3 regions of the Variovorax glucosi genome follow, and region 3 is predicted to be linked to each of the others. Evidence: predicted binding sites of a transcription regulator. Region 3 holds the regulator's gene; each other region holds the start of a gene.
What was found. The regulator sigma-54, encoded in region 3, starts transcription at its own class of promoters, with help from an activator protein. The targets are predictions, from matches to a motif close to TGGCANGNAANCTGCTTT.
Positions count from the first base shown of each region.

Region 1: ACSFA3_RS04800 (CmpA/NrtA family ABC transporter substrate-binding protein) is a predicted target of sigma-54. The motif match lies at 3,499-3,516, and genes of this name have one in related genera.
Region 2: ACSFA3_RS16170 (pilin) is a predicted target of sigma-54. The motif match lies at 4,207-4,224, and genes of this name have one in related genera.

Region 1 covers NZ_JBPJZE010000001.1:996,639-1,006,309, reverse strand. The annotation lists gene ACSFA3_RS04815 (sugar porter family MFS transporter) at 1-337, shown strand, start outside; gene ACSFA3_RS04810 (ABC transporter ATP-binding protein) at 356-1,162, opposite strand; gene ntrB (nitrate ABC transporter permease) at 1,159-2,070, opposite strand; gene ACSFA3_RS04800 (CmpA/NrtA family ABC transporter substrate-binding protein) at 2,081-3,328, opposite strand; gene ACSFA3_RS04795 (nitrate- and nitrite sensing domain-containing protein) at 3,588-4,883, opposite strand; gene tsaD (tRNA (adenosine(37)-N6)-threonylcarbamoyltransferase complex transferase subunit TsaD) at 4,943-6,028, shown strand; gene ACSFA3_RS04785 (phospholipase D family nuclease) at 6,035-6,661, opposite strand; gene ACSFA3_RS04780 (alpha/beta fold hydrolase) at 6,726-7,433, opposite strand; gene ACSFA3_RS04775 (Hsp20/alpha crystallin family protein) at 7,640-8,014, opposite strand; gene ACSFA3_RS04770 (branched-chain amino acid ABC transporter substrate-binding protein) at 8,136-9,452, shown strand; gene ACSFA3_RS04765 (pyridoxal phosphate-dependent aminotransferase) at 9,461-9,671, shown strand, end outside.
Region 2 covers NZ_JBPJZE010000003.1:307,334-317,004, reverse strand. The annotation lists gene sucD (succinate--CoA ligase subunit alpha) at 1-828, shown strand, start outside; gene ACSFA3_RS16190 (TerC family protein) at 956-1,645, shown strand; gene ACSFA3_RS16185 (Stp1/IreP family PP2C-type Ser/Thr phosphatase) at 1,665-2,450, shown strand; gene ACSFA3_RS16180 (FHA domain-containing protein) at 2,482-3,150, shown strand; gene ACSFA3_RS16175 (MBL fold metallo-hydrolase) at 3,237-4,046, shown strand; gene ACSFA3_RS16170 (pilin) at 4,278-4,793, shown strand; gene ACSFA3_RS16165 (glycosyltransferase) at 4,966-6,216, shown strand; gene ACSFA3_RS16160 (glycosyltransferase family 4 protein) at 6,213-7,409, shown strand; gene ACSFA3_RS16155 (pilus assembly protein) at 7,428-9,671, opposite strand, start outside.
Region 3 covers NZ_JBPJZE010000003.1:44,301-53,971, forward strand. The annotation lists gene ACSFA3_RS14965 (THUMP domain-containing class I SAM-dependent RNA methyltransferase) at 1-508, opposite strand, end outside; gene ACSFA3_RS14970 (RNA polymerase factor sigma-54) at 513-2,102, opposite strand; gene lptB (LPS export ABC transporter ATP-binding protein) at 2,122-2,931, opposite strand; gene lptA (lipopolysaccharide transport periplasmic protein LptA) at 2,934-3,554, opposite strand; gene ACSFA3_RS14985 (thiol:disulfide interchange protein DsbA/DsbL) at 3,751-4,416, opposite strand; gene ACSFA3_RS14990 (SPOR domain-containing protein) at 4,513-5,226, opposite strand; gene argS (arginine--tRNA ligase) at 5,244-6,941, opposite strand; gene ACSFA3_RS15000 (hypothetical protein) at 7,073-7,387, shown strand; gene ACSFA3_RS15005 (hypothetical protein) at 7,431-7,928, opposite strand; gene ACSFA3_RS15010 (LysR family transcriptional regulator) at 8,061-9,017, opposite strand; gene ACSFA3_RS15015 (TetR/AcrR family transcriptional regulator) at 9,147-9,671, shown strand, end outside.

The sequences.
Region 1 (9,671 bases), on a different contig from region 3:
CGGCGCGGAAATCAGCCTGCCAGCGCCCTGGGGACCCGTGGCGCTGGTCGCCGCCAACCTTTATGTCGTTTTCTTCGGCGTCAGCTGGGGACCGGTGGTCTGGGTGCTGCTCGGCGAGATGTTCCCGAACCGCATCCGTGCCATCGCGCTCGCCGTCGCCGCAGCGGCGCAGTGGCTGGCGAACTTCGCGATCACCAGCAGCTTCCCGAAGCTGGCCGAGCTCGGCCTGACCTTCGCTTACGGGCTCTATGCGTTCTTCGCGGTGCTGTCGCTGGTCTTCGTGCTCGCGGCGGTGCGCGAGACGAAGGGCGTGGAGCTGGAAGACATGAAGGACTGATGCTGAACCGATGAGCTCTCAGGCAGCCTTCTCGACGTGCCCCTGACGCGTGTACAGGAAGTCGATCACCGCCTTGCGGTAGTGAACGTAGTCGCGGTCTTCGGCCAGCTCGACCCGGTTGCGCGGCCGCTTCAGCTCGACGCTCAGCACTTCGCCGATGGTCGCCGATGGCCCATTGGTCATCATCACGATCTTGTCCGAGAGCAGCACTGCCTCGTCGACATCGTGCGTCACCATCACGACGGTGCTCTGCGTCTTCTGCACGATGGCGAGCAGTTCGTCCTGCAGCCGTGCGCGGGTCAGCGCGTCGAGTGCGCCGAAGGGCTCGTCCATCAGCAGGACCTTCGGCTCCATCGCCAGCGCCCGGGCGATGCCCACGCGCTGCTTCATTCCGCCGGAAATCTCGCCGGGCCGCTTCTGCGTGGCAGGCGTCAGGCCGACCAGCGCCAGCGCCGCGTCGGTGCGTGCGCGCAATTGCGCCTTCGACTCGCTCGGGCCAAACACGCGTTCGACGCCGAGGTAGATGTTCTCGAAGCAGGTCAGCCAGGGCAGCAGCGAATGGTTCTGGAACACGACCGCGCGCTCCGGTCCCGGGCCGCCGATTTCGCGGTTGCCGCAGAGCAGCGTGCCGTGCGTCGGCATCGTCAGGCCGGCGATCAGATTGAGCAGCGTCGACTTGCCGCAGCCGGAATGGCCGATCAGCGCCACGAACTCGCCCTTGGCTACCGTCAGATTGATGTCGCGCAACGCCTGGAAGCTGCCCTTGGCCGTCTTGAAGGTCTGCTCGACGTCCTGGATGTCGATGAATTTCTTGTCGTCGTTCATGATTTCACCTCTTCGAACGTGAATGCGGTTGCGATCTTGATGAGTGCGAATTCGAGGATCAGGCCCACCACGCCGATGACGAAGATCGCGATGATGATGTTGGCGACGTTCAGGTTGTTCCATTCGTCCCACACCCAGAAGCCGATGCCGACGCCGCCGGTCAGCATTTCGGCCGCGACGATCACCAGCCAGGCTGTGCCGACGGCCAGGCGCACGCCGGTCAGCATGTACGGCAGCACGGCCGGGAACAGGATCTTCGTGATGATCTTCCACTCGCTCAGGTTCAGCACCTTGGCTACGTTCATGTAGTCGCTCGGTACGCGCTGCACGCCGACGGCCGTGTTGATCACCATCGGCCAGATCGAGCAGATGAAGATGGTCCAGATGGCTGCCGGGTTGGCGCCCTTGAACACCAGCAGCCCGATCGGCAGCCAGGCCAGCGGCGAAACCGGGCGCAGCAGGCTGATCAGCGGATTGAACATGCGCGCCAGGAATTCGAAGCGCCCGATGGCGAAGCCGGCCGGAATGCCGACGATCGCGGCCAGTCCGAAGCCGAAAGCCACGCGCTGGAGCGACGACAGGATGTTCCAGCCCACGCCCTGGTCGTTCGGTCCCTTGCTGTAGAACGGATCGCTGAAGACGACCATTGCCTGCTTGAAGGTGGTCATCGGCGTCGGAAACCCGTTGGTGCTGCTCACCGCGATCAGTTCCCAGATCACGAGCAGCACGCCGAAGCCGACCAGCGGCGGCAGGACGCGCATCCAGAAGGCGCGGATGTCGAATGCCTTGCGTGGCGTGGCGGCGACCGTCACCTTGGGCGGCAGGGTCACGGTGCTGGCAGCGACGCCGGCCGTGGTGGACAGAGGCGCGGAGGCCTCCAGCGGGGAGTGAAAAACAGCGCTGACCATGGTGTTCTCCTTAAACCTTGACCTTGAAGGAATCCGCGTACTTCGCAGGCTCCTTGCCATCCCAGACCACGCCGTCCATCAGCTTGCTGGTGCGCATCGGCGATGCCGGCACCGGCGTCTTGCTGGCCGTGGCGGCCTGCTTGTAGATATCGATGCGGTTGATGTCGGTGGCGACCTTGAGGTAGTCGGGATGCGCCTTCAGCAAGCCCCAGCGCTTGTGCTGCGTCAGGAACCACATGCCGTCCGACAGGTACGGGAAGTTCACCGCGCCGTCGTTGTAGAACTTCATGTAGTTCGGGTCGTCCCAGTTCTTGCCCATGCCGTTGGTGTAGCGGCCCAGGATGCGCTGGTTGATGGCGTCGACGCTGGTGTTGACGTAGCTCTTGTCGGCGATGGTTTCGGCCATCTTGTTCTTGTTCTGCAGGCCGGTGTCGATCCACTTGCCGGCTTCAAGGATGGCGGCGGTCACTGCGCGGGCCGTGTTCGGGTACTTCTTGGCGAAGTCGGCGGTCGTGCCCAGCACCTTTTCGGGATGGTCTTTCCAGATGTCCTGGGTGGTGATCGCGGTCACGCCGATGTTGTCCATGATCGCGCGCTGGTTCCACGGCTCGCCGACGCAGAAGCCGTCCATGTTGCCGATGCGCATGTTGGCGACCATCTGCGGCGGCGGAACGACGATGTTCTTCACGTCCTTGAACGGGTCGATGCCGGCCGAAGCGAGCCAGTAATAGAGCCACATCGCGTGGGTGCCGGTCGGAAACGTCTGGGCGAAGGTGTATTCGCCCTTTTCCTTGGCTATGTACTTGGCCAGCGAGGGTGCGTCGACCACGCCCTTTTCCGCCAGCTTCTTCGACAGCGTGATCGCCTGGCCGTTGTTGTTCAGCGTCATGAGCACCGCCATGTCCTTCTTGGTGCTGCCGACGCCCAGATGCACGCCGTAGATCAGGCCGTACAGCACATGCGCCATGTCGAGGTCGCCGTTTACCAGCTTGTCGCGCACGCCGGCCCAGCTCGACTCCTTGCTCAGCGCGAACTTCACGCCGTACTTCTTGTCGATGCCCAGCACCGAAGCCATCACGATGCTGGCGCAGTCGGTCAGCGGAATGAAGCCGATCTTGACCTCTTCCTTTTCAGGCTTGTCGGAGCCTTGGGCATAGACCGCGGCGCGCAGCGCCGGGTCGATGGCGAGGGCGCCGATGGCTGCGGCTTGCAGCACCGTTCGGCGGCTGAGATTGGGTTTCGGTAGCAAATCGGACATGAGGCGGACTCCGGAAGAAGAAACGTGAAAAACAAAAAAGGCGTCCGCATCGCGCCGGGCTGTTCGAAAACGAGCCCTTGCGGATGCGGACGCCTTTGTCCGTTGCGGCTGGCGCCACCCGCCTTTGGATGCTGCCTGCCTGATGACCTTCGTCGGTCCATGCGCTGAACGATGCAAACGGCGTGCCAGCTTTTCGTCCTGCTTTTGTCGCCCCTTTCCGCACGTTCGTTGTGCGCCGCACCAAAGCGGTTCGCCGCGATCAGCTGCGCTCGTGAATGGGAAGGTAGTCCGCCATCGCCAGCACCGATTCGGCCACGTCGACCAGGCGCCGGTTCTGGTTCATCGCGGTCTGGCGCAGCATCTTGTGTGCATCTTCTTCGCTCAGCTTCCGGTGCGCCATCAGCAGACCCTTGGCGCGCTCGACTAGCTTTCGTTCGTTGAGCGCGCCGCGGACGGTGTCGAGCTCGTCGCTCATCGCCTGGAGGCGGCGCGATTGGTCCTGCACCAGCTCGAGGATGGCCCGCTCAAGCTGACGGCCGTACAGCGCGGTGTTGGACGCCGGCCGGGTCGGCGCCGCTTCGGACGATACGGAAGGCGCGGAGTCGAAGAAGGCGGCGGCCGAAGGCGAGGAGGGTGATCGGGTCGCGATCTGGGTCAGCAATTCGGTGTGCGCCGCCATCTCGACGCGCACGCTTGCCGTCTTTTCACTGCACAGCTGGCGCAAATCGGCTGCGAGGCGCGTTTCGACCGTCTGCATGGCATCGATCCGGCGCGTGCAGCAGTCGAACCAGAGCGCGCTGAGTTCGGGGTCGAGCGCCACGCCGGCCGGCGCGGCGCAGGCGATGCGGCGCATCCGCTCCAGCTCCGCCGTGTGGGCGGGCGGCAGGTTGGCCAGCCATTGCGCCTCGAGTGCCGGGCCGGAGAATTCGGAGAACACCTGGAAACAACGCTCCTGCGATTCGATCAGGTGCAGCCACTGCTCCTGACGCGCGCTGTCGTTGCGCCCCGAAGTGAAGGCGGCTGCACCGCAAGCCCGCTCCTGGCCGGCGAATTCCTTGCCCTGCATGAAATTGAACATCGCCACCAGCAAGCGCGAAATCTCGGGGTCGGTGGCACCATCGGCGGCTTCGAACACCACCGCGAGCAACCCGGCAATCAGCTTCACGAAGGCCGTGGTGGAATCGGCGACCGTGACATTCAGCGTACCGATGCGTCGTCGAAGATCGGGCAGGGCGTCCAGTCCCGGAATGACCCAGGCGATGCGGCTGAACAGGCGCGTTCCGTTGCCCAGGCGACCGGGATCGGTCTCCAGCCGGTCGAAGCATTCGCGTACCCGCTCCTCGAGCTGGAGCGACTCGGCGATCTGCGCTCCCAGTTCGGCGACGAAGCGCTTTCCGCCTGATGCCAGGACCACGTTGGAGATCCCGCGTTCCCGCTGGAGACCGTGCACCAGACGGCCGATCGCACCCACGAGTTCGCTGGTGCGCCCGAGTTGATCGAGTTCGTCTATTTCGCTTCGCAGTGCGGCGACAAGAAAGCTCAGTCCGGATTTCATCGTGAAGGACTTCCAGCAACATCCGTGCCCCATTCGGGGGCGGCACCTACACTCGGCGAATGCTGGTCCTCGGAATCGAATCATCTTGCGACGAAACGGGCGTGGCCCTCGTCGAAACATCGCAAAGCCCCGGCGTTCTCCCGGCGCTGCTGTCCCACGCGCTGCACAGTCAGATCGTCATGCACCAGGCCTACGGCGGCGTGGTGCCGGAGCTGGCCAGTCGCGACCACATCCGCCGCGTGCTGCCGCTGACGCAGCAGGTCTTCGACGAGGCCGGCAGATCGCTTGCCGATGTCGACGTCGTGGCCTACACGCGCGGCCCCGGCCTGGCAGGGGCATTGCTGGTGGGCGCCGGGGTGGCATGTGCCCTGGGCGCTGCGCTCGACAAGCCTGTGCTTGGCGTGCATCACCTGGAGGGGCATCTGCTGTCGCCGTTCCTCAGCGTCGATGCTCCGGAATTTCCGTTCGTCGCGCTGCTGGTGTCCGGCGGACACACGCAGCTGATGCGTGTCGACGGCGTCGGCCGCTACGAAATCCTCGGCGAAACCATCGACGACGCAGCCGGCGAGGCGTTCGACAAGTCGGCCAAGCTGATGGGCCTGCCGTATCCCGGCGGCCCTTGGCTGGCGAAGCTGGCGGAAGCGGGCGATCCGGCGGCGTTCAAGTTGCCACGACCGTTGCTGCACAGCGGCAATCTGGACTTTTCGTTTGCCGGCCTGAAGACCGCCGTGCTCACGCAGGCCCGGAAGCTGGGCGACGATCTGGAAGCGCGAAAGGCGGATCTCGCAGCATCGACGCAGGCGGCGATCGTCGAAGTGCTGCTGAAGAAGTCGCTCGCCGCGTTGCAGGAGACCGGGCTCAGGCGCCTCGTCGTCGCGGGCGGGGTCGGCGCGAACCGCAAGCTTCGCGAGCAACTCGATGCTGCCTGCGCGGCGCGCGGCGTGCGGGTCCACTATCCCGAACTGCATCTGTGCACCGACAACGGCGCGATGATCGCGATGGCCGCGGCGATGCGGCTGCAGTCGGGCATCCAGTCGGCGACCGATGTCTATGCGTTCGACGTCAAGCCGCGCTGGCCGCTGGACACGATCGTGACTGCCTCGTCCGATTCGGCCAAATCGTCCAATTCGGCCGTCCCAGTCTGAAACCGGTCATTCCTGTCGTTCGGACCTTCCGGCCGGAAAGTCGTCGTCGTCGAAAGTCATGCCCGGCCGGTAGCGTACGGATTCCTTTGCCAGCCGGTCGAATTCCGCTGCATACGGCGCGACTATCGCGGGCCATCGACGGAACAGGTTGAAGTTCTCGGCATTCTTCTGGGCGCCGGCCCGTGTGAAGTTCATCGACCCGAGCCCGATCGTGTCGGCATCGACGATCAGGAACTTGTGGTGCATCACCGGATAGCGCGCATTGATCCAAAGTGGGACGCCGTGGTTGTGAAAGTAGGTCGCGCTGGAATATTTCTGCGTGACTTGCGACCGGTCGAGCACCACGCGAACGTCGATGCCGCGCGCATGCGCCTGGTCCAGCGCCTTGGCGATCGTGGCTGAAGTGAAGTAATAGCCGGCGAGCCAGACGCGGCTGCGGGCACTGGAGATGAGCGCGGCGATCGCCTTGTCGGTGTCGGCGCCGGGGGAAAAGAAGACTTCGGCGCTGGCTTTTGTGGAGGCTGCCGGCAGCGCAACCACCGTGCCTGCGTCGGCATTCGATGTTGCTGTCAATCCGGTTGCGAGTGCGCCGGCCAGTGCGGCGACGGAGGCGAGGGTGCTGAAAGAGATCACGTTGCTTCGGTGCGCCCTGGGGCGTGGCTTTGGGGCGCGTATTGTCGGCCCCGACCTGCAACTTTCAGGAGCCGTGTTCGAGCGCCGGCGTTTCGGCCGCGAGAACGGGCAACGGCAGTACGTGCAACATGTCGCGCCACAACTGAGACCATTGCGGCCAGTCGTGGCCGCCTTCGGTCGTGAAGACATGGCCTTCTGGCAGGGCGTCGGCAAGCAGGCGGTGATTGGGCGCGAAGCGATCGGCGAGTCCGTAGCCCAGGTAAAGCGGCGGCATTTCTGCCGCAGTTTCCGGCGTGACATAGCGCTGCAGGAACGGCCAGAGCTCGCGGTCGATTTCCTGGTCGGGCGGTGGGCCTTCGGGTTTCTGCCAGACGCGCAAGCCGCCGGCCTTCTGGATTTCCGCACCCAGCGGTCGGCGCCCGAGGTATGGCGCCAGCACCACGATGCCCTCGACCAACCCCGGCTGCAGCAATTCGTGTGTCAGGGCTCCGAAGCCACCGATCGAGATGCCGACCAGCCAGATCGATTTGTAACCCTGGTGACGGGCGGGAGCGAGTACGCCTTCGCTCAGACGCCGGACAAAAGTCTGGTCGTAGTAATAAGAGACGTTGGCATCGACCAGCATCACATCCGTCGCGTACCGATGACTGCGCACTGCGCTGACGAAGCCCTGATGCTCGAACTCCTCCGGCTGCAGGAACGCACCGGGCAGGAACACCAGCAAAGTGTCGGAGCGCGTGCCGGCGACGGCGGAATGCAGATGTGTTTCCAAGGCGGAGCCCCTTTTGTCGGGGCGCGCTGCCAGGAGCTGTCAGCAAGACCGCGACCTCAAGTTAGTAATAAAGTTCGTTAAAACATACACTTTGAGTGATGTTTTACACACATTTCGCATTCAAACATAAAAAAAAGCCAGTCGGATGACGACTGGCGAAAAATCTGCGGTTGTCCGATTTAACCCATCGGACAAGATGTTCGCGATCAGTTGATCGACAGCTGATGTACCTTGTTTATCGGCACCAGCTTGCCGAGCTTTAGGGTCAGGACACCGTTTTCGAGCTTTGCTTCGCTGACGGCGGCGTCGATCTCCTGCGGCAGCTCGTAGACTTTCTTCACGCGCCGCTTGGCTTCGGGTTTGCTTTCGATGCGGACACAAGCACCTTCGATGCCAATGCTGAGGTCGTCGCGTGAAAGCCCCGGCACGTCTAGCGACAGGGTCCAGCTCTTTTCATCCTGCTCGACCTCCGGCACCGACTGCGGACCGGACAGGAGGGCGCCGTTGACGAAGCGCTCGAAGTTGCGATCCGACGCGCGTGGAACGAAATGGGCGGTGCGGAATTCGGGTGCGAAGAACATGAAAGGCTCCAAAAAGGATTGAAAACAATCGGGACAAGCGTGTCCCGTACACTGCGCGGCCCTTCACTATCGAGTGCCGCTTGCCATCCCATCTAGGCCTGCCGGCAAGCGTTTCAAGACAATGAACCAGCGCTTTCTTTCTCGCCGCAAGACCTTGAAATTTGCGGCCACGGCGCTATGCGCGACAGCCGCTTTCCAGGTTTCCCGGATCGTCCATGCGGCCCAGGCGCAGCCCGAGATCGCCGGCGGCAACGCACCCATCAAGCTGGCCCTGATCGAAAGCATGAGCGGCCCTTTCGCCAATACCGGTGAGGCCGTTTTCCGAAACGTCCTCTGGGCCGTGGAACGCGTCAACGCTCGTGGCGGCATCAGGCTGCCCGGCGGCGCACGTCGGCTGGAAATCGAGCGCTACGACAGCAAGGGCCAGAACGAAGAAGCACTGTCCGCCCTGCGCGCAGCCATGGATGACGGCGCGCGCATCGTGCTGCAAGGCAATTCGTCGGCGACGGCTGCGGCGCTGCTCGATGCGATCGACAAGAACAACGCACGCGATCCGTCGCGCCGCGTGATCTTCCTGAACTATTCGGCTGTCGATCCGGTGCTCACCAACGAGCGCTGCAGCTTCTGGCACTTCCGTTTCGACGCCCATTCCGACATGCGCGTGACGGCGCTGATGGACGTGGTCAAGGACGACGCGGCGCTCAAGCGCGTCTACCTGATCGGGCAGGATTACAGCTTCGGTCAGTCGGTGCTGCGCGAATCGAAACGCCAGCTTGGCGCGCTGCGACCCGATGTGCAGGTCGTCGGCGAGGAGCTGCATCCGATGGGACGCGTGAAGGATTTCGCGCCTTACGCAACCAAGATCCTGGCCAGCGGTGCGCAGGCAGTGGTCACCGGCAACTGGGGCAACGACCTGACATTGCTGGTGAAGGCAGCGCGCGAAGCGGGTTTCAACGGCACTTTCTACACGTTCTACGGCAATGCGCTGGGCGCCCCGGCCGCCATCGGCGATGCCGGCATCGGCCGCGTGATCGCGGTTGCCGACTGGTTGCCGAACGTGCAGACGCCGCAGTCCGAAGCCTTCTATCGCGAATTTCGCACCCGCTTCCCGAAGGCGTCCGACGATTACGTGCACATGCGCATGCAGCTGATGATCGAAGCGCTGGCGCAGGCTGTTCAGAGTGCCGGCAGCACCGATGCGGTGGCGGTCGCGCGCGCGCTGGAGCGTGCCGACGTGACGCTTGCCGGACAACGCGGCCGCATGCGCGCCGAAGATCATCAGTTCCAGCAGCAACTGGTGGTCGGCGTGATGGATCGGCAGGGTACGCCGGGCGTGAAATTCGACGTCGAAGGTTCGGGGTACGGCTTCCGGGTTTTGAAGACCGTCGCTCCTGAAAAAGCAGAAATGCCCACCAGCTGCAAGATGCAGCGCCCTTGAGGAAAAACATGCGTCAAGCCATTCAGGATCTCGAAGCCTCCAGGATTCGCGAAGTCGCGAATGCCGGTATCGGACGCGACGACGTGCTCGCGTTCTGGTTCGGAGAAAGCGACGAAGGAACACCGGACGTCGTGCGTCAGGCGGCCATCGAGTCGCTAGAGCGCGGCGAAACCTTCTATTCCCACAACCTCGGATTGCCCGAATTGCGGGAAGCGGTCG
Region 2 (9,671 bases), 260 kb from region 3:
TTCCACACGGAAAAGTGCCAGGAATATGCGAACGGCAAGAACGCCTTCGTGGCCGGCGTGAACCCGAAGAAGGCCGGCGAGTCGATCTTCGGTATCCCGATCTTCGGTTCGGTGAAAGAAGCCGCATCGCAGACCGGTGCCACCGTGTCGGTCATCTACGTGCCGCCACCCGGTGCGGCAGCCGCGATCTGGGAAGCCGTCGAAGCCGACCTGGACATGGCGATCTGCATCACCGAAGGCATTCCGGTCAAGGACATGCTCGAAGTGCGCAACAAGATGCGCGCCAAGGAAGCCGCTGGCGGCAAGAAGACGCTGCTGCTCGGCCCGAACTGCCCCGGCCTGATCACGCCCGACGAAATCAAGATCGGCATCATGCCCGGTCACATCCATCGCAAGGGTCGTATCGGCGTGGTCTCGCGCTCGGGTACGCTGACCTATGAAGCCGTGGCCCAGCTGACCGAGATCGGCCTCGGCCAGTCGTCGGCAGTCGGCATCGGCGGCGATCCGATCAACGGCCTGAAGCACATCGACGTGATGCAGGCCTTCAACGACGATCCGGACACCGACGCTGTCATCATGATCGGCGAAATCGGCGGCCCGGACGAGGCCGATGCGGCCCGCTGGTGCAAGCTCAACATGAAGAAGCCGGTCGTCGGCTTCATCGCAGGCGTGACCGCGCCTCCGGGCAAACGCATGGGCCATGCCGGCGCGCTGATCTCCGGCGGTGCCGATACGGCCGATGCCAAGCTCGCCATCATGGAAGAGTCGGGCTTCACGATCACGCGCAACTTCTCCGAACTGGCCAAGCTGCTGAAGGCGCGCCTGTAAGTACATCGCAGGCGACGCGAAAAGCGTCCCTGGCGACGACCACAACAAACGAAAAGGCGCTCGCAATTCAAATTGCCGGCGCTTTTTTTATTCATAACAGTGGCATAGAGACATCGAGATCGACAACATGGAATTCCTGCAAACCTCCGACTTCTGGCTGAATCTGCTGAAGATCGTCTGGATCAACATCATCCTTTCGGGCGACAACGCCGTCGTGATCGCGCTGGCGGCACGCTCGCTGCCGCCTGCCCAACAGCGCAAGGCCGTCTTCATCGGCTCCGGCGCAGCGGTCGTGTTGCGAATCGCACTCACGGTGGTTGCCGCCAAGCTGCTGGCGCTGCCCTATCTCCAGATCATCGGAGGACTGCTGCTGCTGTGGATCGGCCTGCAGTTGCTTGGTGACGAGGACGACGGCGAAGGCGAAAGCAAGGAGTACGGCAGCATGTTCGCGGCCGTGCGCACCATCCTGATCGCCGACCTGGTGATGAGCCTGGACAACGTGATCGCCGTGGCCGCGGCTGCGCAGGGCAACACGACGCTGCTGATCCTCGGCCTCGCCATCAGCATTCCGCTGGTGATCTTCGGCAGCACGCTCATGATCAAGCTCATGGAGCGCTTCCCGATCATCGTTTTGCTCGGCGCCGTGCTGATCGGCTGGGTCGGTGGCGAAACCATCGTCGGCGACGTGTCGCTCGAGGGTGTGCGGGCGACCTATCCGTGGCTGCATTACGCCGGCGCCGTCGCCGGTGCCGCCTTCGTCCTCATCGTCGGCCGTTTCCTGCAGAAACGCGGACACGACAAATCGGCCGTCCACTGAACAGACGACCCACTCGACCATGACAATCAAATCCTCATCCTCTTGGGACTTCGAGGCGCTCACCGATACCGGTCGGGTGCGCGCCAACAATGAGGATGCGATTGCAGTCGATCCGGCTTTGGGGTTTGCGATCCTGGCCGACGGCATGGGCGGCTACAACGGCGGCGAGGTGGCCAGCGGCATGGCCATCGCGCTGCTCCGCGCCAGCTTCGGTCGCTGGCTGGCCCACGCCGGAGTGCGGGCGCCCGCACGTTCGGTCTGTCTTGCACTCCAGGTCGGAACGGACGAGGCCAACAGCGCCATCCTGGAAGCCGGGAGCGCCAATCCGCATCTTCACGGGATGGGCACGACGCTGGTGCTGGCCGTGCTGGGCCCCGACCGTGCCGTGGTCGGTCATATCGGCGATTCGCGCTGTTACCGACTCCGGAACGGCCAGTTCGACCAGCTCACGCGCGACCATTCGCTGATGCAGGACCAGCTCGACGCAGGGCTCATCACGCCCGAGCAGGCCGCCCAGTCGCCCCACCGGAACCTGGTGACGCGCGCACTCGGCATCGAGCGTGCGGTCGAACTCGAAGTCAACGAATATCCGGTGCTGCCCGGCGATCTGTATCTGCTTTGCTCCGACGGTCTGAGCGAAATGGTGCAGGATGCCGTAATGCAGAGAATTCTGTTACAAAACGATACGTTGTCGGACAAGGCGGCGCTTCTGGTCGCTGCTGCCAACGACAATGGCGGTCGTGACAACATTTCCGTTGTCCTCGCGCGAGCCCTCGGTGACGAGACGGAACGCGGAGCCTGCTGACCGATCAACTTTGTAGATTCAGGAGCCGGCAATGCCGAAAATGATCGTCTCGATCGATGGTGTCGTAATCAAGGAGGTGACGCTTGCGAAGGACCGCACCACGCTCGGACGGCGGCCCTACAACGACATCGTCATCGACAACCTCGCGATCAGCGGCGAGCACGCTGTGCTGCACATGGCAGGCAGCGATGTCCAGATCGAGGACCTTAACAGCACCAACGGCACCTACGTCAACGCGCGCGCAGTGAAGAAGCAGGCGCTCGAGCACAACGACATCATCGAGGTGGGCAAGTACAAGATTCGCTTCCTCGCGGGAATCGAATCGCCCGAGCCGGTTTCGGATACGCAGATGCCCGGTGCCCAGCGCCCAGGTTCGCCGGTCATCTCTGCGCCGATACCGCTTTCGACCGCGCCTACCGTCGTCGGCACGCTCAACGGCGGCGTGCTGCCGGCGGCGATCCGGGTGCTCTCCGGCGTCGGCGCCGGTCGCGAGCTGTCGCTCGAGAAGGTCGTCACCACGATCGGCAAGCCCGGCATCGCCGTCGCCGCAGTGACCCGACGCCTGCACGGCTACGTGATCGCGCCGATCGACGGTGGCACTACGCTGAACGGCGAAAAGCTGGGCAGCGAAGCTGTGACCCTGCAGGACGGGGACGTCCTGGAACTCGGTGGAACCAAGATGCAGTTCATCCACGCCTGAAACGACGTATGCCAAAAAAGTCCTTTACCGGCAGCGACTGAAGCGTTTAGCCTCCCCGAAGTAAAACAGCGAAGGGGGTGGCAACGATGCAGGTGCGTGTGCTGGGCTGCTCGGGTGCCATCGCGAAGGACTGCAGGACGACTTCGTTCCTCGTGGACGACGATCTGCTGATCGACGCCGGAACCGGCGTCGGCGATCTCACACTCGTCGAAATGGCGCGCGTCGACGACGTGGTGCTCACGCACTCTCATCTCGACCATGTCGCCGCGCTGCCCCTGATGATCGACGCCGTCGCCAGTCGCCGAGATCGCCCATTGCGCGTCCATGCGCTGAGCGCCACCATTGATGCGCTTCGTGCCCACGTCTTCAACAACGTCATCTGGCCAGATTTCGCGAGTATTCCCAGCCGCGAGAAGCCGTTCGTCAGCTTCCATTGCTTTGCGATCGGCGAGACGCTGAAATTGGGAACGATGCAACCAAAGCATGTCGAGGTGTTGCCGGCGATCCACACCGTGCCGGCCTGCGGCTTTGCCGTGCGGAGCGCAACGGGCGGTCCTTATTGGGCTTTCAGCGGCGATACGGACCGGAATCCTGCATTCTGGGCGCGCATCAACAAACTGGATATCGGCATGCTGGTGATGGAAACCGCCTTCAGCGACCGCGAACAGGCACTGGCCGAGCGCAGCAGGCATCTGTCTCCGGCGACGTTGGCCGACGAGTTGGGAAACATCGTCGACGGACGGCAATATCCCATCTACATCACCCATACCAAACCAGCAGAAACAGCGGAGATCATGAGCCAGATCGACGCGCTGGTGTCGGACTGGCGCGTGCACGGCGTGATGGGACGGGACATTCGGTGGCTGGAGACGGGGAGTGTGCTTGTCATTGATTGAGGTCGACAACATCAGGCATCGACACAAAATGACACATTCTTCGTCAGGTGACAAAAATGTCATGACAGAAAAAGTAACAAAGAGCAGGCTTTGTCATTTTTCTTAACCTGAACGTTCTCATTTTTAACGCATATCGAACGTTTTAGGCCGATTCCGAGGTTGGCACGCATGCTGCAAATACTCTGGCGCACCGGGCAGACCGGGCTGAACAACCAACCTGGAGTAAATGAAATGAACCGTCGTTCCATCGCACGCAATGTGCAAAAGGGCTTCACCCTTATCGAATTGATGATCGTCGTGGCGATCATTGGTATTTTGGCTGCTGTGGCGTTGCCGGCTTATCAGGATTACACGGTGCGGGCGCGTGTTACTGAAGGTTTGTCTTTGGCGAGCGGTCTTAAGACCTCAATTTCTGAGGCATTTAATACGCAAGGTCCGCGCTCAATGATTTGTGGAACTACCACAACGACTAACTGCGATGCTATCAATTCGACTCCCCCAGGCGCTACAAAGAACGTTGCTTCTGTTCAATCAACTGCAGCTGGAGTGATCACAATCACGTATGCAACAACGGTAGATAATGGCGGAACAATAATTTTTACGCCTGCAACGCAAGCCTCAGCGGCCTTGGCAACACCAGTCGCCCTTGACTTGAGTGCGCCAGCGAGTGGTGGTACAGCCTTTACCTATGTATGCAGAGCGGGATCTTTGAAGGCAAAGTACACTCCGGCCGCGTGCAAAGCATAACCGCTGCTCTTTCAGGTAGATTTGAGGTCCTTCGGGACCTTTTTCTTTTGGCGTGTCAAGGAAGTTTATAAGTTGATGCAACAGTCGTTAGAAATCAGATGGATTTGACGCCTTTTAACTCTTTCTGCTGCGCAAGATTTAATACGAACTTGTGTAAGGTTTCTCTGTCCGCATGAAAATCCTCCACGTCATCACCAGCATGGACCCCGCCCAAGGCGGTCTCTGCCAAGCTGTCCGCAACATGGTTCCCGCATTGGCGGCACAAGGCTCCGACAGCGAAATCCTCTGCCTAGATGCGCCAAACTCCGACTTCCTCGGGCGCGACACTTTCCCCGTTCACGCCATCGGCCCGGCCAAAGGCCCCTACGCTTACGGTGCCGCACTCAAGCCTTGGTTGATCAACAATTTTCACCGCTTCGACGCCGTCATCACCCACGGACTTTGGCAACACAACAGCGCCGGCACTTCGCGCGCACTGGCGCAATACCGGAAAACAAACCCCCGCAAGCCCGCGCCACGGCATTACGTCATGCCGCACGGAATGCTCGATCCGTATTTCCAGAAAGCACCTGGCCGCCGTTTGAAAGCGATCCGCAACACCGTGTTCTGGAAGCTTTTCGAAGGTCCGGTCGTGAACAGCGCTGACGGCGTTCTGTTCACCTGCGCGCAGGAGCTCTCGCTGGCCCGCGAACCGTTTCATCCTTACCAGCCCAAGCAGGAACTCGATGTCGGCATGGGCGTTGAAGCGCCGCCGATTCGGCAAGCGGGAATGGCACCTGCCTTTCTTGAGCGGTGCCCGCAAGTCGCGGGTCGGCCCTATCTGTTGTTCATGAGCCGTCTGCACGAGAAAAAGGGCGTCGATCTGCTGATCCGCGCCTATGTGCAATTGCGCACCGAACAACGGCAACGCGCTTCCGACGATGCCATGCCGGCCTTGGTCGTCGCCGGACCTGGACTCGATACGGCTTATGGCGCGGAACTCCAGGCTTTGGCTGCCGCTTGCCCAGCCGACATCCACTTCCCGGGCATGCTCAGCGGCGACGCCAAATGGGGAGCGCTTTACGGTTGCGATGCCTTCGTTTTGCCGAGTCACCAGGAGAACTTCGGCATCGCCGTGGTGGAAGCCATGGCTTGCGGGCGGCCGGTGCTGATCAGCAACCAGGTCAATATCTGGCGTGAGTGCCAGCCCGGCGGTGTGATTGCCGACGACACACTGGCCGGAACGCTGAATCTGCTGACAGAATGGCGGTCGTTGTCACCGGAGCAGCGCGCTGCACTCGGTATCGAGGCGCTCGCCGCCTACCAACGCAATTTTGCCGTCGACGAAGCGGCCCGACGCCTCAACGCGGCAATCGGGCTTCAGCGTTCCGTGCCAACCAACCGCAATCCACCGCAGGAAAAGCAGCAATCCGCTACGGCATGAAACTCGTTTTTCTTACGCATCCGCCCTTCCTGAAAATAGCCAGCATGATGCGGTACGCCGCCTGGCTCGCCGACGGCATGCGACAACGCGGCCACGAAGTGCATACCTGGGCGCCGGAGCCGTATTTCTACAAACTGCCGGTACCCGCACGGTTCCGGAAATGGATGGGCTACATCGACCAGTATCTGGTCTTTCCCGGGCAATTGCGCAAGCGGATGGCGCGACAGCCGAACGACACGCTGTACGTGTTCGCCGATCACGCACTCGGCCCCTGGGTGCCGTCGTTCGTGTCCAAACCCAACGTCGTGCATTGCCACGACTTTCTCGCACAGGATTCGGCGTTGGGCCTGATTCCGCAAAATCCGGTCAGTGCCACCGGGCGCATCTACCAGCGCTACATCCGACAGGGTTTTCGTCAGGCCGACGCCTTCATCGCAATCTCGCAAAAGACGCGCGACGATCTGCTGGTCGTTATCGGTTCGAACGGCAATTGCGAGGTGGTCTACAACGGCGTGAATCCACGCTTCCGTCAGTCGACCGATGTCGCCGCAGACCGCGCGACGCTCGGCAAGACGCTGGGCATCGATCTGTCGCGCGGCTACGTTCTGCACGTCGGCGTCAACACCTGGTACAAGAATCGGCGTGGCGTGCTGGTGGCATATGACGCATGGCGCCGAAGCATCGGGGCGAACGCTGCCGCGTTGCCTCTTCTGATGGTCGGCCCGCAGCCGCCTGAAGCGCTTGCCGAGTTGTGCAAGTCGCTGTCTTCGGCAGGCGACATCCACTTTTTGACGTCTGTGTCCGATGAGGTGCTGGTGTCGCTCTACGGCGCCGCTACGGTCTTCCTGTTTCCATCGATCGCCGAGGGTTTCGGCTGGCCGATTGCAGAAGCGATGGCATCGGGTTGTCCGGTCATCACGACCGGCATTCCGCCCATGACCGAGGTCGCCGGAGATGCGGGGTTCTTCATTCCTCCGGATGCCGACGCGCAAGCGACGGTCGGTTCGGCATGGGCCGCGCAGGCAGCGACAAAGCTGGCGGAAGTAGTCGGGCTTTCAGATGACGAGCGCCGAGCCGTAGCCGCTCGGGGCCTGGCGCAGGTAAGGCATTTCGACTCGACGCATGCGCTTGATCGGATCGAGAAGATTTACGAGCGGCTGCTGGCAAAAGACAGGACGCCTGAGGCATCCTGAATTTCCGAGAGCGGACGATCAATACGCGGTCGGTATCTCTCGCCAGTTCAAAAGCCTCAACGTGGTACCGCTGTTCAAATCGGCGTCGACTTTTGTGATGACACCTGTCGTGTCGCCGACAACCAATTGCGGCTTGCCGTCTGCCGTGATGAACTTCAGGTCGGTGACGGCATTTGTAAATGGCACGTAGGCCAGTCGCGAAACCAAAACAGTTTTTCCGGTTGCGAAATTCAGCACGTATACGCGGCTTGTTCCTGCTGGGCTGCAGGCATCGCCAGTAGTCAATAAAGAACTGAAAGCGACGATGCCATTGAAAGCATCGATCTCTGAAGAAATTCGGAGTGCGACGCCACCGCTTGAACCAAGTTCCGTGTACCAGCCGCGCGACGATGTATTCAAGGCGACGCCCGCCGCAGGATCGGCGACCTGCATCAGATCGCTACGTGTCGCAGCCGTCGTGATGGTCGAGAAAGTGGAGGCGGTGCCGTCGATGAGTGCATAAAAACTCTGCCCAGCCGTAGAGACAACGTCGGTGCTGTCCAGCAGAACACCGGTACCGACCAGAACGTAGCGTAGGCGAGTCACTGGATGAACTTCGACAAGAGGTCTTGTCGTTACCGGTTGAGCTACGCCTGCTGCACTCGTCAGCTTTGCGAGCTTTTTGGGTGCAGGGTAGAAGCCCGAGCTTTTTGCGCCGGTCAGGTCGAAACGCCAGACATTGCCGTCGAGATCGCCAGCATAGATTGCATCTGATGTGTAATCCGCAAAATCCTGGACATACGGGGTTGCGTGAGTCAATCCCGCAGCGGCTACGCCGGTACTGACTTTTTCAAGCAATGCGCCGGTATTCGGATTAACAAAATAAAGGTACCCATATCCATCGCTGTTGTTGTAGCCCGAGGTCAAGACAACGACCCAGCCGTACTTCGCGGTTTTGACAACCATTGGCGAACCGTAGCTGTACCCCATGGTCGGATCCGAGAACTCCCACTTCACTTTGCTTGCGACCGTCGCTTCGCTGGTCATGCTTGCAGGGTCGGTTACATCGATTGCGTAATAGCTTTTGCCACCTTTGCCAAGGCCACCGATCAGTAGACTGTGCCAATCGGAGGTTCCTGCGCTTGTAGTGACGAACTTTCCTCCAGCCAAATTGAAATCGATATCGAAGACCAACGGTGTTGCATCAACGGAATAGCGATGCGCGTAATTGGGGTTGCCTAGATGAGCCAGGATGCTGTCGCTGTCCGAGGCGAGTGTTTTGCCAAAGACGGCAGACGGCACGTAAGCAAACCTTTCGGTGCCTGCCGTCGACCCGGTCAGCGCACCGTTAAACGCATGTAGCATGCCGTCGTTTGCGCCAACGTAGACCATCGTAGGCCGAGTTGCCTTTGCTGTCTTGAATGCCCCGTAGCCAGGATTAGCTGTATCACCGTAACTTGCACCAGGGGCCGCAACCGGCGTGACTTTGGCATTGACGATGTCGCCGAGGAGAAGTTGTCGCGTTCTGTAGCTTCGAATGCTGCCCGCAACGGCAGAATTGCTTTCCTGCGATCGATCGCCGCGAAGGAAGTTGAGGTATTGAGTCGGCGTATCGGTTGAGCTGTAGCTTGTAGTAAGCGCTGCCTGCTGACTCGATGTCAGGTTCGCCATGCGAAACGGAGTGCCGGTTAGACCGTTCCAAGTAACGACGTTCCGGGATAGATCCCACCCACTGTTCGAAAGCTGGTTTTCGAGGGTCGTCGTTGTGGACCAGACATCGGTCGGCGAGGGAGATCCATCAGCAGCATAGGTCACAGTGCGCGCAGTGACCACGCCAGTCCAGCCTTTCGAATCGTATTGAGATGCATAAGCCGCATCACCCGAGCTGACATCCGTTGCGGTGAACGAGAAAGCCGTAGTGAACGCCTTGATTGCATTCGCAATACTTGTGAAAGCGGATTGAAGGCCGCTTACCATTTGCGCTGCATCGCTCGCCATAAAATAGTTATCGGGAAGCTGGCGGGTAGCACCATTCATATTGATGGTTTCCCCGCTCTGATTCCACGCGCTTTGCGTCAGCGGAGTACCAATTGCGTAACCTGCAGGAACAGTAAATCCGCCGTACTTCGTTGCAAGCCAATAGGGATTTCGATCCAGTGCTACCTGGTTCTCCATGACATCCATCCAGTAGGTGGAAACGGTTTGCATGCCCGGCAGGTCGGCTCGCATGTCTGTCACATGCGCGCCGTAGGCCAAACCGGCAATGTATTCCGAACCCTGATT
Region 3 (9,671 bases):
AGCCGCGCTTGAAGAGCGGCTCGCCGGAGGTGTCGATGTAGAGGGTGCAGGTGTCTGTGGTCAGGTGCGCGAAGACGCGGCAGTCGGGCCACTGCGTCTCGATGCTCGGCCGCACGCCGCCGGCCTTGGCGCGGAAACGGTCGGCGATCGCGTCCTTGATGCGCAGCGTCGCGAAGTTCAGGCTCTGCAGCGGGCTGTGCTGGGCAGTGGTTTCGATCTTGAAGGTCTGCTTCGGCGTGAACCAGATTTCCCAGGCGACGCCGCCGGCGATGTCGTAGAGATCGGTCTCGCTGCGATACGGCGCATGGGCCAGCTCGACCAGCACGCGCTGCGCCAGGCGGCTGTGCAGGTTGAGCTTCATGGCGTCGCGCCATGAGCCGCGCACGAAGACTCCGCCGCGCGACGCCATCAGGTCGTCGCCGGCGAGGCCCGTGAGGCCATGCACTTCCTGGGCGAGAAAGTCTTCGACGCCGGCGGCGCAGGGAAGGAAAAGATTGAGCTGGTTCATGATTTCAAAGCGACTTGCGCAGATTGGCCGGCGCGATGCGCAGCGCCTCGCGGTATTTGGCGACGGTGCGGCGCGCGCATTCGATGCCCTGCTCTTTCAGCATCTCGGAGATCTGACTGTCGGACAGCGGTTTCTTGATGTTCTCGGAGGTCACGAACTGCTTGATGAGCGCGCGTACCGCGGTGCTGGATGCGTTGCCGCCGGTCTCTGTGCCGAGCGCCGATCCGAAAAAATACTTGAGTTCGACCGTGCCGTACGGCGTCGCCATGTATTTGGCGGTGGTCACGCGGCTGATGGTCGATTCGTGCAGCCCGAGTTCATCGGCGATCTCGCGCAGCACCAGCGGCCGCATCGCGAGTTCGCCGTGGATGAAGAAGCTCTTCTGCCGTTCGACGATGGCGTTCGACACGCGGAGGATGGTATCGAAACGCTGCTGGATGTTCTTGATGAACCAGCGCGCTTCCTGCAGCCGCTGCGACAGCGCCTGGCTGCCTTCGCCCTTGTGCTGCTTGAGCGCGCCGGCATAGATGTCGTGCACGCGCAGGCGCGGCATGACGTCGGGGTTGAGCATCACGCGGAACTTGATGTTGGTGCCGTTGCCGCTGCGCGTGACGATCACGTCCGGCACGATCACGTTGCGCTCGACGTCGACGAAGCGCCGGCCCGGTTTCGGCTCCAGCGTCGCGATCTGTTGCAGCGCCTTGCGCACTTCTTCCTCATTGCTGCGCGTGAGCGTGGCCAGGCGCTTGAAGTCGCGGCGCGCGAGCAATTCCATCGGATGCTTGCAGATGGCGATGGCGGTCTTGCGCACCTGCACCTGCTCGTCCGACTCCTGCGGATCGGCCAGCGCGCGCAGCTGGATCGCCAGGCATTCGCCGAGGTCGCGGGCGCCGACGCCGACCGGCTCCAGGCTCTGCAGCAGGCCGAGCGCGACCTGGAAGTGATGCACCAGATCGTCGAACTGGTCGTTGTCGTCGCCGGCCAGACCGGATGCCAGCGCCGGCAGCGAATCTTCGAGATAACCGTCGTCGTTGAGCGATTCGATCAGGAAGCGCAGCGCGGCGCGGTCGTTGTCGCCCAGCCGCAGGCTCAGCGCCTGCCGGTGCAGGAAGGACTGCAGCGATTCCTGGCTGCGCGCGAGCTCGGTCGCGTCGGCCCGGTCGCCGCCGTCGTTGGAGCTGATGTTGTTGGAGCTGGCCGGCGCATCGCCGCCCCATTCGCTATCGTCCGGCGCCATCTCGACGGTGCCGTCGCCCTCCCAGTCGGGCTGGGCGTCGGAGATTTCAGCGGTATCGGCGGCCGGCGCTTCGGATTCGGCGGTCGAGGTGCTGCTGCTGGCGCTGTCGCTCGACGATGCCGCCGCCGACGGAGCGAACTCCTCGTCGCGCGGTCCGGGCGCGTCGACCGAGTCGATGCCGAACTCTTCCCGCTGCGCTTCTTCGGCGGTGCGTTCGAGGAACGGGTTCTCGTCGAGCATCTGCTCGACTTCCTGGCTGAGTTCGAGCGTCGACAGCTGCAGCAGCCGGATCGACTGCTGCAGCTGGGGAGTAAGTGCGAGATGCTGCGATACCCGCAGCGACAGGCCTTGTTTCATGCCGTCCAATGCTTCAAGGTCACATCCGGAAGTGTTCGCCGAGATACACGCGGCGTACTTCGGCGTTGTCGACGATCTCCGCCGGTGTGCCTTCGGCGAGCACCTGCCCGTCGCTGATGATGAAGGCGTGATCGCAGATGCCGAGCGTTTCGCGCACGTTGTGGTCGGTGATGAGCACGCCGATGCCGCGGCTCTTCAGGAAACTGACGATGCGCTGGATTTCGATGACGGCGATCGGATCGATGCCGGCAAACGGCTCGTCCAGCAGGATGAAGCGCGGCTGCGTGGCCAGCGCGCGCGCGATTTCGACGCGTCGGCGTTCGCCGCCCGACAGCGCCAGCGCCGGCGAATCGCGCAGATGCTCGACGCGCAGATCGGCCAGCAGCTCTTCGAGTCGCTGGTCGATGCGCTGCTTGCTGAGCGCGGCCATGTTGCCCTTGGCATCGGGTTCCTGCTGCAATTCGAGCACGGCGCGCACGTTTTCGCGCACCGTGAGCTTGCGGAAGATCGACGCTTCCTGCGGCAGGTAGCTCAGACCCATGCGCGCGCGCTTGTGGATCGGCATGTGTGCGATCGGCTCGCCGTCGATGCTGATCTCGCCGGCATCGGCGCGCACCAGGCCGACGATCATGTAGAACGAAGTCGTCTTGCCGGCGCCGTTCGGGCCGAGCAAGCCGACGACTTCGCCCTTCTGCACCTGCAGCGACACGTTCTTCACGACCTGGCGGCTGCCGTAGCGCTTCTGCAGGCCGCGCACTTCGAGACGGCTGCCAGCGGATTCGGTCGACGAAACCGGCTTGGCCTCGTTCCTGACCAGATTGGTGTCGATGCTCACTTGGCCGCGTCTCCGCCGCCGAGCGTCGTGCTCGGACGCAAGCCGCGACCCGTCGGCGCGACCGGCGTCGCAGGAGCCGAGCTGCCCGCGGCTGGCTCGCCAGCCGCACGCGGCGTCAGGATCGCCCGAACGCGACCGCCCTGCGCACCGGCCGCCACGCTGGCGCCGGGCGGCAAGGCTGCGCCATTGACGGTGAAGGTGTCGTTGCCCTGGTCGTAGACGATCAGTTCGCCGGTGGTTTCGTCGTTCGGCTTCGCGCCGATCAGCCGGCGCATCACGGCGCGGCGGATGAACTTGACGTTGTCGGCGCGGCTGTCGTACTCGATGACTTCGGATTCGCCCTCGGTCCACTCGTCGATGCCGGCATCGCGCTTCTGCTTGTAATAGGCGAGCTTGCCCGGCGCCGCGGTGACGACGCCGTACTGATAGCCCTCGGGATCCTGACGCACGTCGATGCGCGCGCCCCGGATGATGATCGTGCCCTTGGTCACCACCACGCCGCCGGTGAACACGCTGGTCTGCTTGAGGTCGTCGTAGCGCATGGCATCGGCCTCGATGTTCATCGGCTTCGTCCGGTCGGCTTTTTCGGCCTGAGCGGGCATCACCAGCACCGCCATCAACGCGACAGCGGTCGTGGTGGCAACGACGATTCGGCGGGAGAGAGATCGGATGAGTGTGTATCGCTGGTTCATAAAGGCACGAAACTTGCTCGAAGATTGTAAGCGTCAGGTGCAATGGCTTGACGCGCAGACAAAAAAGCCCGCCGAAGCGGGCTGCCTCCCCGACGCCGGACGCTGCCCGGTGCGTGCGAAATCAACCCTTGCGGGCCTCGCCGATCAGGAATTCCGTGACCTGCAACGCGCGGCCCAACGAGCCGGCCGTGTCGCCGTCGATGTAGTACCGGCCGGCCACGCCGAGCGCCGGCACGCCTGCGACCTGGTAGTCGGTGGTCAGTTGCGTCGCGCGCTTTGCCTTGCCGACGACGGTGAACGACTTGAACAGTTCGCCGAACTTCTTCGCGTCGAGACTCGGCTGCTTCGCAACCCATGCCAGGATGCCGGCATCGCCGCTCAGCGGCTGGCGCTGTTGATGGATGGCCTGGAACAACGCCATCTGGAACTCGTCGACCTTGCCCATCGCTTCGAGCGTGTAGTAGAGGCGCTGCTTGGGTTCGGTGTCGTTGCCGACGAAAGGCACGGGAATGCGCTTGAACGCCACATCGGCCGGAAGCGTCTTCACCCAGGTCTCGAGCTGCGGCTCGAAGGCGGCGCAATGCGGGCAGTTGTACGAGAAGAACTCCACCACTTCGACCTTGCCGGCAGGCGTGTCGATCGGGGCGCGCTTGCCCAGGGCGATGAAGTCCTTGCCGGCCTTCGGCGCGACGGGGGACTGCGCATGCGCAGCAGTGCCGATGGTTACTGCGACGAGAGGAAGCAGGCCGAGCGACGCAGCGGTCAGCGAAAAGTCACGACGTTTCATTTGAAAAATTCTCCTGTGGGCTGAAAGAGCCTTGGGACGGCGCGGAGTTCCCGCGCCAGGGAGGCAGGCCGGTCGAGCTGCAGCGGCATCAACCGCTCAGCGCTGGACCCGGACCAGATTGGATTCGAGGCCGCCGCCGTCGAGCCGCTCCTTGAGGCGGTCGGCGTCGTCCTTCTTGTTGAACGGGCCGGCGCGCACGCGGTAGACGGTGCGTCCGGCCTGTTCGCGCTCGGTGATGCGGGCTTCGACGCCCATCAACGAGAGCTTCGCGCGCTGCGATTCGGCGTCGTCGGTGGTGCGGAAGGCACCGGCCTGGACGAAATACATGAACGGATCGGCGCCGGTGGAAGCGGCAGCCGCTGTGGTGCTACTGTCGCCCGAATTGCCAGACCGGGCACGCGCCAGATCGCCGAGAGGATCACTCGAAGCCGGCGGTGTGCGGGCAGCCTCGACCGGCACCGGCGCGCGAGTGGCGCGAGGCGGCACAGCCGCCGTTGCGCCTGGCGCGACGACAGCAGGACTCGAAGCCGACGCGTCCGAACTGGGCGGATTCAGCGGACCGACCGATGCAGGCTGCGTCGGCGCAGCCGGGCGAGCCCCGGCCTTGCCCGACAGAGGACCGTTCGGGTTCCAGTCGCGGTTCTTGCGCGCCTCGGCTTCGTCCTGTTCGGCGCCGCCGCGCTGCGTCTTGGTCATGAACGGGATCGGCACCTTGGTCACGTAGACCGCGATGCCTAGCGCCACGCCCAGGCCGAGCACGATGCCGACGATCAGCCCGATGACGGTGTTTCCGCGTTGTCTTGATTTCATGGTGGAGAAAAGGAGATTCACATCTTGCTCGGCGCACTCACGCCCAGCATCGCGAGGCCATTGTGCAGTACCTGCGCGGTGGCGGCGACCAGCGCCAGACGGGCTTTCTTGACCGCTTCGTCTTCGACCAGGATGCGTTCGGCGTCATAGTAGCTGTGGTAGCTGGCGGCGAGTTCGCGCAGATAGAAGGCGACGTCGTGCGGCGCGAAATCCTTTGCGGCGGCGGTCAGCATGTCCGGGTACTTGGCCAGCAGCAGCATCAGCGACTGCGCAGCGGGAGTCGACAGCGCGCCCAGATCGACGTCCTTGAGCGTGGCCGCATCGCCGCCGTCCTTCTCCTTCCAGGCCGCGAGCACCGAGCAGATGCGCGCGTGCGCGTACTGCACGTAGTAGACCGGGTTGTCGTTGTTCTTGGCGACGGCCAGGTCGATGTCGAAGGTGTATTCCGTATCGGGCTTGCGGCTGAGCAGGAAGAAGCGAACCGCGTCGGTGCTGGTCCATTCGATCAGGTCGCGCAATGTGACGTAGCTGCCGGCGCGCTTGCTGATCTTGACTTCTTCGCCGCCCTTGACCACGCGCACCATCGTGTGGAGCACGTAATCGGGGTAGCTCTTCGGAATGCCGGCATCGACCGCCTGCAGTCCGGCGCGCACGCGGGCGATGGTGCCGTGGTGGTCGGTGCCCTGGATATTGACGACGCGATGAAAACCGCGCTCCCACTTCGCGATGTGATACGCCACATCGGGCACGAAATAGGTGAACGTGCCGTCCTGCTTGCGCATCACGCGGTCCTTGTCGTCGCCATAGTCGGTCGACTTCAGCCACAACGCGCCGTCCTGCTCGTAGGTCTTGCCGGCGTCGATCAGTTTCTGCACCGTCGCAGCGACGCGGCCGCTGGTGTAGAGGCTGGATTCGAGGTAGTAATTGTCGAACTTCACCTGGAACGCCTTCAGGTCCAGATCCTGCTCGTGGCGCAGGTAGGCGACGGCGAACTGGCGGATGGCGTCCATATCGGTGATGTCGCCGGTGGCGGTGACTTCGCGGTCGTCGGCCTTGACGGTCTTCCGTGCCTGGAAGTCGGCGGCGATCTCGGCGATGTATTCGCCGTTGTAGGCCGGTGCTTTTTCGCCGCTCGGCCATTCGGCGTCGCCGGGCTTGAAGCCGAGGGCGCGCAAATGCGTGCTGTTGGCCAGCGTCTGGATCTGCACGCCGGCGTCGTTGTAATAGAACTCGCGCCAGACATCGGCACCTTGCGACGCCAGCAGATTGCAGATCGCGTCGCCCAACGCAGCCTGCCGGCCGTGGCCGACATGCAGCGGGCCGGTCGGGTTTGCCGAGACGAACTCGACCAGCACGCGCTCTCCGGTCGTCGGCTGCCTGCCGAAATCGGAGCCCGCAGCCAGCACTTCTCGCACCACCTGCTGCTTGGCGACGGTCTTCAGGCGGATATTGAGGAAGCCGGGGCCGGCGATCTCGATCGCGTCGACCCAACGTGCAAAAGCGGGCGTGGCGCCCAGCGCGGCGCTGAGTTCCTCGGCCAGTTCGCGAGGTTTGCGACCAAGGGGCTTGGCCAGCTGCATCGCGGCGGTGCTGGCGAAATCGCCGTGAGCAGGAACCTTGGGAGATTCGAACGCCGCCTTGGAGGCGGCGCCGGGAGAAAGGGATTCGAGCATGCTCGCGAGTGCCGCGAGGAGCTCCTGTTTGACCAATTGCATAGGAAGATTTTACCGGGGCTAACCCTAAAAGTTTTGTTCACAGTCATCGGCTGCCACGGCTGGCCCGTTAGCAGGAGCGGCACAACTCAAAGCCGCAGCAGTCTTCTTTCAACCCTCAAGGACACACCAACATGAACAAGCTCCTGACTCTTCTCGCCCTGGGCGCATGCCTCTCCTTCGGTGCCGCGCAGGCGCAGGACAAGGCTGCTGCGCCGATGGCGGCGCCGGTCGCCGGCACCAGCTGCGCCACCCAGGCGATCGACAAGAACGGCAAGGCGCTGGCCGGTGCCGCCAAGAGCAGCTTCATGAAGAAGTGCGAAAAAGACACCAAGGCAGCCGCGACGCCGGCCTGCGCCACCAAGGCGATCGACAAGAACGGCAAGGCACTGGCAGGCGCTGCAAAGAACAGCTTCATGAAGAAGTGCGAAGCGGGCGCCAAGGCCTGACGCGAGACTTCCGCCGGTCACTCGGCTGCCGGCGGCTGACTGCCTACATGCTCCGTTGCAGTTCTTCGAGTGCAACGGCCATCTGCGTCGGAGTCAGCCTCGGTCCGCGCAACTGTTCGATTCCGTTGGTTTCCCGTTCGACACTGAACTGATACTGGCCCGCTCCGCCGGCAAACATCCGGCTGAGTCGCGACTGGCCTTCACCCGAGAAGCCCACGAGATGATGCACCGCCCCACCCTGCTGCTGAATATAAGCAGGCTGGCCGTTGTGCTGAAATTCTTGGGTGTGGTTGACGCGGTAGCGGAAATAGTTCTCAGGACGGTCAGGCTGCAGGTTCATCTTCTGCATCACACCGAACACGGCGGCATTCAGGCGCTGGCGCTCCATGGCGTATGTCTGCGGGACCTGGATCGCGGCGGTCTGGCGGCGAAAGATCCCATCGATTTTGGAATTGGCGGACCCGTGCGGTTTTTCATGCGGATAGGCCGGAACGGTCGAATGCCGCACCCGCGGACTTTGAAGCGAGAGAGGTTGGGTCATGTGATTCCGATGAGTGGACATGTGGTGGAAGGCAGCATCTTTTGCGTCCAATGACCACCGAAACCCTCAGACTCGTCCTAAAGCGTCACCTGCCTCTCGAGCAGCTGCAAGTACGCCGGATGGCTTCGAAGGTCATCGCTTTCTTTCAGTGGGTTTGCTCGGCGGCATCGTGCCGGCCCAGAACGTCGGTTGCCCGTAGGCCGCCTTGAGGAAATCGAGCCACAACCGCACCCGCAGCGGCAGGTGCTTGCGCTGCGGAAACACCGCATGGATGCCGTTCGGCTGTGCTGCAAAGTCGTCGAGCAGCGGCACCAGCCGGCCGGCTTCGATCTCGGCATCGATCTCCCAGCTGCTGCGCCAGGCGATGCCGTGGCCGGCCAGGCACCAGTCGTGCAGCACCTGACCGTCCGAGCAGTCGAGCGGACCCTGCGGCTTTAAGTGCAACGTCTCGGGCTCGCCGCCTTCCGTCGGCAGCCTGAAAGCCCAGCCGCGCGTCTGCGAAGCGTCGCTCGACAGGGTCAGACAGGCGAAGCGCGCCAGATCGCTCGGATGCTGTGGCGTGCCGTGGCGGCGCAGGAAATCGGGCGTGGCAACGCAGCGGCGCCGGTTGTCGGCCAGGCGCAGGCTGACCAGCGACGAATCGGGCAGATCGCCGACCCGCACCGCGCAGTCGAATCCCTCGCCGGTCATGTCGATCACGCGGTCGCTCAGGTTCAGCGAGATCGTCACGTCGGGATGCAGGGCGTGGAATTTCGGCACCAGCGGCGCGACATGACGGCGCCCGAAGCCGGCCGGCGCCGTCACGCGCAGATGGCCGGCGGCCTTCACGCCGCCCGCGCTCACGCTGGCTTCGGCATTGGCGAACTCGACCAGCAGACGCTGGCAATCCTCCAGAAAAGCGCTGCCTTCGTGCGTCAGCGTGATCTTCCGGGTGGTGCGGACCAGCAGCTTGACGCCGAGTCGCTCCTCCAGCGCGTCGATGCGGCGCCCCATGATGGCCGGCGCCACGCCTTCCGCACGCGCGGCCGCCGTGAGGCTGCCGCGGGCGGCGACCGCGACGAAGGATTCGAGTTGGGTGAGACGGTCCATCGCGGGATTATCGAGAGCGATCTTCCGGTTGCGCCCATGCCGGCGACAGGGACTCGCCAGTTTCGATACATTGACGTTTCGGAACTAGTTTGTTCCGTTATTCGTTCACTGCTCAACTTTGTTCCACCTATGTCCGATTCCGCCAGCCTGCCCGCCACCGGACGCCCGCGCGATGCGTTGCTCGACGCCAACATCCTGCATGCCGCGATGGCGCTGCTTGGTGAAGGCGGTATCCACGCGGTCACGATGGAAGCGGTCGCGCAGCGCGCCGGTGCCGGCAAGGCCTCTCTTTACCGGCGCTGGAAATCGAAGGACGAACTGCTCGCCGACGCGCTCGCAAAGCATTCGCCGCTCGACATCGAGGTCGATACCGGCACGCTGCGCGACGACCTGGTCGATGCCTATTCGCACTACTACGGAATCGGCGATCCGCTGATGCAGGCGGCGATGCAGGAAATGCTCGGCAATGTCCGCCAGCACCTGGCCTGGACGGCCAAGGTCACGCCCGAACGCCTGACTGCGCGACGCGCCAAGGTGCGCTCGCTGATCGAACGGGCAACAGCGCGGGGCGAAATTCCACCGCCCGACGACATCGAGATGCTGCTCGACCTGGTGCCCGCGCTGATCCTTTACCGCTACAACGCGCACGGCCAG